One region of the Serratia sp. TSA_105.2 genome, then DNA from elsewhere that is predicted to be linked to it. Evidence: predicted binding sites of a transcription regulator. Region 1 holds the regulator's gene; the other holds the start of a gene.
What was found. Region 1 encodes PhoB, which activates phosphate uptake and scavenging genes when phosphate is short. Its sites were predicted from a motif close to CTGTCATAAAACTGNCNNAT; they were not measured.
Positions count from the first base shown of each region.

Region 1 (6,167 bases):
CGGACATGTCCGTGGCCCTGGATTAAGCCGGGGGATTATCAGTGCGCGGTCACTTGGGAACGCGTGCACACCCGATCATAAATCGCGACCAGCACCAGCATCAGCAGCGAAGGCGGCAACCATGCCAACCCCTGCTCCGCCAGCGGCAGGTGAGTGGTCCAGACCGGCAGCAGCTGCTGGAAACTGGAGGCTTTCACCGCGTCAAGGATACCAAACAACAGGCTGACAAGCATCACCGGCGCGATGATACGCGGCGCGCTGTGCCACCAACGCAGGGTGAAGCTCAGCACCACCAGCACGATGCACGGCGGGTAAATCGCGGTCAGCACCGGAATGGAGATCTGGATCAGGTGGCTCAGGCCGAGGTTGGACACCACCATCGAGAACAGGCCCAGAATAAATACCAGCGTCTTGTACGAGAACGGCAGGTATTGCGCGAAGAACTCGGCGCAGGCGCAGGTCAGGCCGACCGCGGTCACCATACAGGCGATGAAGATCAGCGCCGCCAGGAAGAAGCTGCCGAGGCCGCCAAAGGTGTTCTGAACGTAAGCGTGCAGGATCACCGCGCCGTTGGTGGCGTCAGGCACCAGCGCGCCGCTGCCGGAGCCCAGCTTGAACAGGCTCAGGTAAACCAGCGTCAGGCCCACGCCGGCGATCAAACCGGCCAAGATGGTGTAACGGGTCAACAGACCGGCGTCTTTCACGCCGCGCGAGCGCGCCGCATTGACGATAACGATGCCGAATACCAGCGCACCCAGCGTATCCATGGTCAGATAGCCGTTAACGAAACCGGAGGAGAAAGGCACGCTCTGGTAAGCCGCCGTCGCCGGGATCGGCGCGCCGGCAGGCCACAGCAGCGCGGCGATGCCCAATACGGCCAGCGCCACAATCTTCAGCGGTGCCAGCACGTGGCCGACGGTGTCGAGCAGGCGGCCCGGATACAGGGAGATGCCGATCACCAGCGCGAAGTACACCAAGCTGTAGATGAACAGCGGCATGGCGCCGTCGCCGGTCAGCGGGGCGATGCCCACTTCAAAGGACACGGTGGCGGTACGCGGCGTGGCGAACAGCGGGCCGACGGCCAGGTAGCAGACGGTCGCCAGCAGCAGGCCGGCGCCGCGGCCGATCGGCGAACTGAGGGCGTCGATGCCGCCGCCGACGCGCGCCAGCGCGATGACGGTAATGACCGGCAGACCGACGGCGGTGATCAGAAAGCCCAGCGCCGCGATCCAGACGTGTTCACCGGACTGCAAGCCGACCATCGGCGGGAAGATGATGTTCCCGGCCCCAACGAATAAGGCAAAGGTCATGAAGCCCAGTGCCAGGATATCTTTTGACGTTAAACGATGACTCATACGATGTCGTGTTGCCTGTTCAAATGAAAAATAGTGTCCGATAGCGTGATGGCGTGACGCCCCACCCGGTTGCCGGCATGCCCGATCGTTGCAGCGCCAAATAAGCACCCTAAACGCAGTCGATCCGGCGTTTATGTCCCTATTCGAAAGTGGCCACTCATGAAGATGGGCAAAATTTTAGGAGTTATAAAAATGGAGGTTTAATCCGACAACGAGGGTTAAGGTAAACGTTTATAGCGCTTCAAGGCAAGACGCACGGCGAAAAGCAGAGCTATCAACCATATAAACTTTAGCCACCAGTCGATCATATTGGCTATCAATAAATATACACTACATGATTTGTATCATTTTTGAACAACAGATTCACGAAACGTGAAGCATATACCGCTTTACCGCGCGAAAACGCCAATAAATGCCCGGTTTTCGCGTGGCATAAGCTCCGTTTGGCCGTGAAAAAAGGCGAAAATTACGCCGTTTTTTGCCGCTTATTGCACCGTGACCGACGCGAGCGGCTGCAAGCCGAGCGCCTGGCGGGTCTTCTGCAGGGCGGCCGGCGGTAGCGGCAGATAGCCGTCGTGATTGACCAGGCTCTGCCCTGCGGTCGACAGCACGCGGTCGAGGAACGCGGCGGTCAGCGGCTCGAGCGGTTGATTGGGGGCTTTGTTGATATAGATATAGAGATAGCGCGACAGCGGGTAGCGATCGTTGCGCACGTTGGCGGCGGTAGGCGCGACATAGTCTTCTCCCGACTCCGCCAACGGCAGCAGCCGCACGCCGCTGGCGCGAAAGCCGATGCTGGCATAGCCGATGCCGTTGAGCGAACCGGCCACCGCCTGCACCACCGAAGCCGAACCGGGCAGCTCATTGACGCGCGGCATAAAATCGCCGCCGCACAGCGCGCGCAGTTTGAAATAGCCGTAGGTGCCGGACGCCGAATTGCGGCCGAAGCGCTGCAGCGAGCGCGTTGCCCAGTCGCCGCTGAGCCCCAGCTCGCCCCAACGCGTCAGCGGTTTGCTTTCACCGCAGCGCCGAGTGGCGGAGAAAATACGATCGAGCTGCTGCAGATTGAGACCGCGCAGCGGGTTGTCCTGATGCACCAACACCACCAGCGCATCCACCGCCACCGGCACCGCCAGCGGCGCGTAGCCGTAACGGTGTTCGAACGCCGAAACCTCGGCCGCCTTCATCGGCCGGCTCATCGGGCCCAGCTGCGCGGCGCCCGCCGCCAACGCGGTCGGCGCGGTCGACGAGCCGGCGGCCTGGATCTGCAGGTTAACGTTGGGGTAATGCTGACTGAAGTCCTGCGCCCACAGCGCCATCAGATTCGCCAGGGTGTCGGAGCCGACGCTGGACAGGTTGCCCGCCAGCATGCCGTCGGGCTGCGCCAGCGCGCCGCGTCCGGCCAGCAGCGCCAGGCAAAGCAACAGCCCTCGGGTTATTCGGGTCATACCGGTGTCTCGCGTTAATTTTTCACCGCATTCTCTGATAAAGCGGCGGGAACAATCAACCGGTTGGGTAAGGTAAAGATAAAGCGGGTGCCGATCCCCGGCTCGCTGAGGATCTCCAGCCGCGCGTCGTGATGGCTGAGCGCGTGTTTGACGATCGCCAGCCCCAGCCCGCTGCCGCCGGTTTGGCGCGAACGGGCCTTGTCGACGCGGTAAAAACGCTCGGTCAGGCGCGGAAGGTGTTCGGCGGCGATGCCCGGCCCGTTATCGCTGACCTGGAACTGCGCGCCGTGCGCCGTTTGCTGCCAGCTCACTTCGATATGGGTGCCCTTCGGCGTATGATTAACCGCGTTGTACACCAGGTTAGACACCGCGCTGCGCAACTGGTCTTCATTACCGAACACGTTGAGTTGTTCGTTAACCCGGAAGCTGATCTCGTGATTGCCGCCGCTCAGCGACTGCGCCTCGCGCTGCAACACCCGCAGCATCAGCGGGATATCCACCCGCTCGTTCATGTCGACATTGGGCGCCGCCTCGATGCGCGACAACGTCAGCAGCTGCTTGACCAGCCCGTCCATCCGGCGGGTCTGCTCTTGCATGGTGCCGAGCGCCTTGCTGCGCAGCGAGCCGTCTTGCTCTTCGTCGCCCATCATCTCCAGGTAGCCCTGCAGCACCGTCAGCGGCGTGCGCAGTTCATGGCTGACGTTGGCGAAGAAGTTGCGCCGCGCGCCCTCCAGCTGGCGCATCTGGGTGACGTCGCGCGCCACCATCAGCAGTTGCCCTTCGGAATAAGGCATCACGCGGAATTCGACGTAGTGTTCGTTGTTCAGCTGCAGCGTCAGCGGGCGCGAGAACTCTTGCTGTTGCAGGTAGTGGCTGAATTCCGGATAACGCAACAGGTTGAGGATGTGCTGGCCGTTGTCTTCCGGCCAGCGAAAGCCGAGCAGATGCTGCGCCAGCCCATTACACCAGAAGATATTGCCTTCGACGGTGGTCATCACCACCGCATCAGGCAGCGATTCGGCCCCGCTGCGAAAGCGCTTGATCAGCAGCGCCAGCTCGCGCCGGCGGCGGCGATTGCGCTGCTGCATCTGATACAGGCCATAGAACAGCGGCTCCCAGCTCCAGCGGCCGGGCGGCGGTGTCATACTGCGGTCGATCCACAGCCAATGGGAGAGTTTGAGCTGGTTGTAGAAATTCCACACCAGCGCCGCCAGCGCGGAGGCCAGCAGGAACCAGGGCAGATAACCGAAAATCAGCCCCAGCAATAAGGCGGGCAGACAAAAAAGAGCCAGCTCCAGAGCCAGCCTCTTCCACGACAGACGTTCTAACACGGCATATTCTCCAGCGCGGCGCGATCAGTAGCGCGTTGAGAACCGGTAGCCGGTGCCCCGAACGGTTTGAACCATTTTATCATGCCCACTGGTTTCTAACGCCTTGCGGAGCCGACGGATATGCACGTCAACGGTACGGTCTTCCACATAAACGTTAGTGCCCCAGACGTGATTAAGCAACTGCTCACGGCTATAAACCCGCTCCGGGTGGGTCATAAAGAAGTGCAGCAGCTTGAACTCGGTCGGCCCCATGTCCAGCGCCTGATCGTTAGCCATCACGCGGTGGGAGGACGGATCCAGGCTCAGCCCTTGCATTTCAATCACTTCTTCCACCGCCATCGGTGAAATGCGGCGCATGACCGCCTTGATGCGCGCCACCAGCTCCTTGGGCGAGAACGGCTTGGTAATGTAATCATCCGCCCCCACTTCCAGGCCGCGCACGCGGTCTTCCTCTTCGCCACGCGCGGTCAGCATCATGACCGGAATATCGCGGGTCAGCGCTTCGCGCTTCATATGTTTGATAAACTGAATGCCGGAACCGCCGGGCAACATCCAGTCGAGCAACACCAAATCAGGGAACGGCTCAGACAGGCGCGTCACGGCGCTGTCATAATCCTCGGCTTCCAACGGTTGGTAACCATTCTGTTCCAACACAAAGCACACCATCTCACGGATCGGCGCTTCGTCTTCCACCACCAGTATGCGTCTTGCCATCGTCAATCCTGCCAATGTGTTAGCGACTTTGCGGGCGCCATTATGCGTCAGTTTTGTGACACTTTTATGAAAAAAAGCGGCTGTTATAGGCAGTAAGCATAGCGATTATTTCCCGGCGCAAAGAAAAATCATTCCGTAGTCGTCGCCATTGCGTCGGGACAGCCGCCGCCGCGGCCTTTATAATCATCGCCATTACTTTTGCATCCGGGAGTGTCATGCGCCTGATCCACACCTCTGACTGGCATCTTGGCCAGTACTTTTTCACCAAAAGCCGCGCCGCCGAGCACCAGGCTTTTCTGAACTGGCTGATCGAACAGATCGAGCAGCAGCAGGTGGATGCGCTGATCGTCGCCGGGGATCTGTTCGATACCGGCTCGCCGCCCAGCTACGCCCGCGAGCTGTACAACCGCTTCGTGGTGGAACTGCAGCGCACCGGCTGCCAACTGGTGGTGTTGGGCGGCAACCACGACTCGGTAGCGACGCTGAACGAATCGCGGGAACTGCTCTCTTGCCTGAACACCACGGTGATCGCGAGTGCGCAGGGCTCCCTTGAGCAGCAGATCGTGGTGCTGAATCGGCGCGACGGCCAGCCGGGCGCCGTGCTGTGCGCCATCCCGTTCCTGCGGCCGCGCGATCTGCTCACCAGCCGCGCCGGCGAATCCGGCGCGCAAAAACAGCAGGCGCTGCAGGAAGCCATCGCCGAACATTACCAAACGCTGTATCAGGCGGCCTGCGACCGCCGCGAGCGGCTGGGCCTGCCGCTGCCGATCGTCGCCACCGGCCACCTGACCACCGTCGGCGTCACCACCTCCGACTCGGTGCGCGACATCTATATCGGCACCCTCGACGCCTTCCCGGCGCAGGCCTTCCCCCCTGCCGATTACATCGCGCTGGGCCACATTCACCGCGCGCAGAACGTCGCCAAGTCGGAACATATTCGCTATAGCGGTTCACCGATTCCGCTCAGCTTCGATGAACTGGGCAAAGCCAAAAGCGTCTTCCTGGTCGATTTCGCCGACGGCGCCCTGCAGCAGGTAGAGGCGTTAACGATCCCGCAGTTCCAGCCCATGCAGCTGATCAAAGGCGATCTGGCCGAGATCGAACGGCAGCTGCAGCAATTTGCCGACTATGCCGGCGAGCTGCCGGTGTGGCTGGATATCGAAGTGGCGACGCAGGACTACCTCAGCGATATCCAACGCCGCATCCAGCTGATGGCGGATGAGCTGCCGGTGGAAGTGGTGCTACTGCGGCGCAGCAAAGAGCAACGCCGCCAGGCGATCGCGCAGCAGGATAAAGAAACGCTGAACGAGCTGAGCGTC
Region 1 is NZ_JBQZFT010000002.1:837,755-843,921, forward strand. It holds gene brnQ (branched-chain amino acid transport system II carrier protein) at 39-1,355, opposite strand; gene ACUTSC_RS10445 (PstS family phosphate ABC transporter substrate-binding protein) at 1,841-2,803, opposite strand; gene phoR (phosphate regulon sensor histidine kinase PhoR) at 2,818-4,134, opposite strand; gene phoB (phosphate response regulator transcription factor PhoB) at 4,159-4,848, opposite strand; gene sbcD (exonuclease subunit SbcD) at 5,064-6,167, shown strand, end outside.

Region 2 (6,167 bases), on a different contig from region 1:
AAATTAATGAATCAGCTCAAGGCCGGGCCAATGTGACCCGGCACGTTTCAAGGCTGAGCGGGTTTTAACGCCCCTGCGCCGCCAGCGCCTGGGCGCAGGCCCAGGCAGAGCTCCACGCCCACTGGAAGTTGTAGCCGCCCAACCACCCGGTCACATCCACCACTTCACCGATGAAGTAGAGCCCCGGCGCTTTGTGGGCCTCCATCGTCTTGGAAGAAAGTTCGCTGGTGTCGACGCCGCCGAGCGTCACTTCCGCCGTGCGGTAGCCTTCGGTGCCGTTCGGCTGCACGCGCCAGTTCTGCAACAGATCCACCAGCGCCGCCTGCTGCGGCGCATTCAGCTGCTTCAGCGTGGCCTCCGGCAGTTGTCCCAGGGTCTGCAAGCACTCCACCAGCCGCTTCGGCAATTGCAGCGCCAGGGTGTTTTTCAGGCTTTGGTTCGGGTGCTCTCGGCGTTGATCATCCAGGAAGGCCGCCAAATCCAGCTCAGGAAGTAAGTTAACGCTCACATACTCACCCGGCTGCCAGTAGCTGGACAGCTGCAACACCGCCGGGCCGGACAGGCCGCGATGGGTAAACAGGATGCTTTCACGGAAGCTGACGCCGTTCTCGGCGGTGATCACCGCCGGCACCGAGACGCCGGACAGCGTCTGCACATGCTCCAGCAGCGGCTTATGCAGGGTAAAAGGCACCAGCCCGGCGCGCGTCGGCAGCACCTTGAGGCCGAACTGCTCCGCCAGCTTGTAACCGAACGGCGAAGCGCCCAGCCCCGGCATGGACAAACCGCCGCTGGCCACCACAAGTGAGCGAGCACTCACTTTTTCACCATTCAGCGCCAGCGCGTAGCCATGTTCGGTTTTCCCCACGCCCAACACTTCGCTGCGCAGGCGCATCGTCACCTGGCCCAGCTCGCACTCTTTGATCAGAAGATCCACCACCTGCTGCGCCGAGTCGTCGCAGAACAGCTGTCCCAGCGTTTTTTCATGGTAGGCGATGCCGTAGCGGTTGATCAGATCGATGAAGTCCCACTGGGTGTAGCGCGCCAGCGCCGACTTGCAGAAGTGCGGGTTGTTCGACAGATAGGCCGCCGGTTCGGCGTACATATTGGTAAAGTTGCAGCGCCCGCCGCCGGACATCAGGATCTTGCGGCCCGGTTTTTTGCCGTTGTCGAGCAGCAACACGCGGCAACCGAGTTGCCCCGCCTGCGCGGCGCAAAACATGCCGGCGGCGCCCGCCCCAATCACTACGACATCAAACTGTTCCACCTGAGCCTCACTTATCAAAACCACAATCGCGACAAAAGAGCGCCATATTACGCCGTTTCGCCGCCGGTCACCGCCAAATTCACGGCGGCAGATTGTAAAGTCCCGGCGGCGCCAACGCCATAGTAAGAAAATATTACAGAGGTCAGAGGAGATTAACGCGTTGATATTCCATATTTTTGTTATAGGCGCGTCATCGTTTCGTCATGTCCAAATCAAAAAAACGTCATATTTTCCTTTTCCCCGGCACCGGTTGTCACTGATAATGCGCGGCGTTCATGTCCACAAACTGGCGTAACGCTTATGCTGCATTTGTTCGCTGGCCTGGATTTCCATACCGGCCTGATGTTAATTCTCGCATTGTTGTTCGTGTTGTTTTATGAAGCCATCAACGGTTTTCATGATACGGCCAATGCGGTCGCTACAGTTATTTATACCCGCGCCATGCGCTCGCAACTTGCGGTCGTGATGGCAGGTTTGTTCAACTTTCTTGGCGTAATGCTCGGCGGTTTGAGTGTTGCTTACGCCATCGTCCATTTGCTGCCTACCGATCTGTTGTTGAACGTCAGTTCAGCACACGGATTAGCCATGGTCTTCTCCATGCTGTTGGCGGCAATCATCTGGAACCTCGGCACCTGGTATTTCGGTTTGCCGGCCTCCAGTTCCCATACGCTGATAGGCGCAATCATCGGTGTCGGTTTAACCAACGCCCTGATGACCCACACTTCGGTGGTGGATGCGCTTAACGTCCCGAAAATGATTGGCATTTTCCTTTCTCTGCTGTTCTCGCCGCTGGTCGGCATGATGGTGGCGGGAGTGATGGTGTTCGCCTTGCGCCGCTATTGGAGTGGCACCAAGAAACGCCAGCGTATCCACATGACCCCTGCGGAACGTGAAAAGGTCGACGGCAAACGCAAGCCGCCGTTCTGGACCCGTATCGCACTGATCCTGTCGGCGATTGGCGTCAGCTTCTCGCACGGCGCCAACGACGGCCAGAAAGGCATCGGCCTTATCATGCTGGTGCTGATCGGCGTTGCGCCGGCCGGCTTCGTGGTCAATATGAATGCAACCGGTTATGACATCACCCGTACGCGTGACGCCGTGACCCACCTGCAGCAATATTACCAGCAGCACGGCGACGCGCTGTCGCATGCGGTGTCGTTGACGCCACTGGTGCCAAGCCCGGATGACGAAGCTGCGCCTAACAAGCCGGCCGAGTTCCACTGCGACAGTTCGCGCGCCATGCCGGCGATCGAGCTGGCTCAGGGTATGCTGACCAACCTGCAAAGCTACGATCAACTGACGGTTGACCAGCGCAGCCACCTGCGTCGCCTGCTGATGTGTGTGACCGACACGGCGGATAAAGTCGCCAAGCTGCCGGAAACCTCATCCGCCGACCAGCGCTTCCTGAAGAACCTGCGTCAGGATCTGCTGCAGACCGTCGAGTACGCGCCGATGTGGATCATCGTCGCCGTCGCGCTGGCACTGTCACTCGGTACTATGGTGGGCTGGAAACGCGTGGCCACCACCATCGGCGAGAAGATCGGCAAGAAAGGCATGACTTATGCCCAGGGCGTATCGGCCCAGATGACCGCGGCGCTGTCGATCGGCGTGGCGAGTTATACCGGCATGCCGGTCTCCACCACCCACGTCCTCTCTTCGGCGGTTGCCGGGACGATGATCGTGGACGGCGGCGGCGTGCAGAGCAAAACCGTGAAGAACATCCTGTTGGCCTGGGTACTGACCCTGCCAATCTCGATTCTGCTTTCCGGTGCGCTGTATTGGGTTGCGTTGAAGCTGATCTAAGCGATAAGAGCGATAAGCATGAGAAAGGCGGCCCCAGGGCCGCCTTTTTTGCCTGCATCAAGGGAAACAGAAAGGCATTAATACCAGATCATCAGCGCTATCAGGCTGATGACCACCAGGCCGCACAGGGCCGAGGTCAGCATAAACTGCCCGCGCACCCGCTCGCAGCGGCGAATAAACTCCGGATCGTGGTGCTCGACATAGCGCTGCGCGAAGATATAGCGCACCAGCCTCAGCTGCTTGCTGGGTTGCCCGTGGGCGGTGAAAAAACCGCCGCCATCGACGTATTGGTACAGCAACGGGTCACAGCCGCGCAATACCACCAGCAGCGCGCGCAGAGAAGAGTAATACCGCACCATGTTAACCACACACACCACACATAAGGCCCAAAACAGCGCGACGGTACTGATCATGATTGCCCCCTCAAGGCGTTGTTATCCTCGGCCATCCGCCGGGTCCAACCGCCCTACCTCATTACCCGATACTCTGCTGGAGCTTACCGCTCTCATCCCCTTTTTTGCCTGCACGGGCCACGCCCATAACCCACCACCTCCGGAGACGTTACCGCACCGCACAGAGAGATTTGCACAGCGTGGTTCCACTCAGAGGGGAAATGATGAGGCCCATATCCATCATTGTAGGTTAATGAAACACAAACTGGCCTGATCAGTGGATAAAATTTACCGCCCCGCGCTGGGAAGTCACCCACCGGGCCGTTATAAGTGATAACCGTCCGTCTGCAATTAGTCGTTTTTCCTGGATAGTCTATCCCGCCCCACGCCGCTGATCTTTCGCCCAACGCTGGTTAGACTCAAGTTTCCGTTACATTCACCCGCACCCAAGGAAACTGTTATGGCCAACCATTCAATCAAAGGAAAAACCGTCCTGATCGCCGGCGGCGCCAAAAATCTCGGCGGGCTGATCGCACGCGATTTAGCGGAACAAGGCGCCAAAGCGGTGGTGATCCACTACAACAGCGCCGCCTCCAAAGCCGAGGCGGATAAGACCGTCGCCGCCATCCAGGCCGCCGGGGCGCAAGGCGTCGCGCTGCAGGCCGATCTGACCACCGCGGGCGCCGTCGAGAAGCTGTTCGCCGATGCGGTCGCCGCCGTCGGCAAGCCGGATATCGCCATCAATACCGTCGGCAAAGTGCTGAAAAAACCGATGACTGAAATCAGCGAAGCCGAGTACGACGAGATGACGGCGGTCAACGCCAAAAGCGCGTTCTTCTTCCTGAAAGAGGCGGGCAAGCATCTCAACGACAACGGTAAAATCTGCACCTTGGTCACCTCGCTGCTCGGCGCCTTTACGCCGTTTTACGCCGCGTACGCCGGCACCAAGGCGCCGGTGGAACACTTCACCCGCGCCGCCGCCAAAGAGTTCGGCGAACGCGGCATCTCCGTGACCGCCATCGGCCCGGGCCCAATGGATACGCCGTTCTTCTATCCGGCCGAAGGCGCCGATGCGGTGGCATATCACCAAAGCGCGGCGGCATTGTCACCGTTCAGTAAAACCGGCCTGACCGACATCCAGGATGTGGTGCCGTTCGTTCGCCACCTGGTCAGCGACGGCTGGTGGATAACCGGCCAAACCATCCTGATCAACGGCGGCTACACCACCAAATAAGTTCGACGGGGGCACTGATGCCCCCGCACCTGCTCGCGCGCAACCGCGCCATGCGGCTACACTCTCTGTCAGAAACGGCGCCAAGGAACAGCAGGTCAACGAGATGGACAGATTCAATCAATACCGCGTATTCGTACAGGTGGCGGAAATGGGCAGCTTTATCCGGGCGGCCCATGCGCTGGAGGTGCCACGCGCCTCGGTGTCCGCCGCCGTGCAACAGCTGGAAACGCAGCTGGGCGTGCGCCTGCTGCACCGCACCACGCGGCAGGTGCGGCTGACCGCCGACGGCGAACAGCTGCTCGAGCGGCTGCGCCCGCTGTTGGCCGAGGTGGAAGACATCGATCAGTCGTTTCAGGCCAGCCAGCGCCAGGCCTCCGGCCGGCTCAGCGTCGACGTGCCGAGCCGCATCGCCCGCCGGCTGATCGCCCCGGCGCTGCCCGGCCTGCTGCGGCGCCACCCTCATCTGCAGCTGCTGCTCGGCTCCGCCGATCGCGCCATCGATCTGGTCCAGGAAGGGGTCGACTGCGTGGTGCGCGTCGGCGATCTGCACGACAGCAGCCTGGTGATGCGCCCGCTCGGCCATATCGCGCTGATCAACTGCGCCAGCCCCGCCTACCTGAGCGAATTCGGCCATCCGCGCCAACCCGGCGATCTCGTCGAGGGGCACTGGAGCATCGGCTACGCCTCGCCCAAAACCGGCCGCGAATCCCCCTGGGAATACCTGACCGACGACGGCCATACGCAACGGCTCGAATTGCCCAGCCGGGTGGTGGTCAACAACGCCGAAAGCTACATCGCCTGCTGCCGCGCCGGGCTGGGGCTAATGCAAATCCCGCGCTACGACGTGCAACACCTGCTCGACGCCGGTGAACTGGTGGAAGTCCTGCCTGGTTACCGCGCCGCCTCCATGCCGATCGCCCTGATCTACCCCCATCGCCGCCAGCGATCGCGCCGCCTGGCGGTGTTTCATGAGTGGTTTGAAAGCCTGCTGCAGCCGCATCTGGAGCGCTGATTGCACATTTAGCGCTATACTTTGTTTAATAACGCTTATAATTCAAGCGGTCAGACCGTCAGCATCCGCATAACCCATAGGCTTTTACGCCGCGCGGGTGTACAACGAAAGGTATCGGGCGGAGAGATTTTCGATGCGGCGCAGTGTGATCGCCCCAACATATCATTGCGTTATCCGAATGATACTATGGAACCAAAAGCGCCAGGCGGGTAAACGGAACGCCTGCTAACCCTTTTTAATCGGCATGTTTATGGAAGGAGTATTCTTATGGCTTACAAACACATACTGATCGCGGTGGACCTATCCCCGGAAAGCAAGATCCTGGTAGAAAAAGCCGTCTCGATGGCGCGACCGTACAACGCTAAAGTTTCTCTGATCCACGTCGATGTCAACTATTCCGACCTCTATACCGGCCTTATCGACGTCAATCTCGGCGACATGCAAAAACGCATCTCCGAGGAA
Region 2 is NZ_JBQZFT010000009.1:114,755-120,921, forward strand. It holds gene add (adenosine deaminase) at 1-36, shown strand, start outside; gene ACUTSC_RS21025 (NAD(P)/FAD-dependent oxidoreductase) at 65-1,264, opposite strand; gene pitA (inorganic phosphate transporter PitA) at 1,565-3,067, shown strand; gene uspB (universal stress protein UspB) at 3,145-3,480, opposite strand; gene ACUTSC_RS21040 (SDR family oxidoreductase) at 3,920-4,693, shown strand; gene ACUTSC_RS21045 (LysR substrate-binding domain-containing protein) at 4,797-5,705, shown strand; gene uspA (universal stress protein UspA) at 5,973-6,167, shown strand, end outside.
Region 2: the regulator PhoB is predicted to act here: its motif matches at 1,540-1,559, upstream of pitA (inorganic phosphate transporter PitA).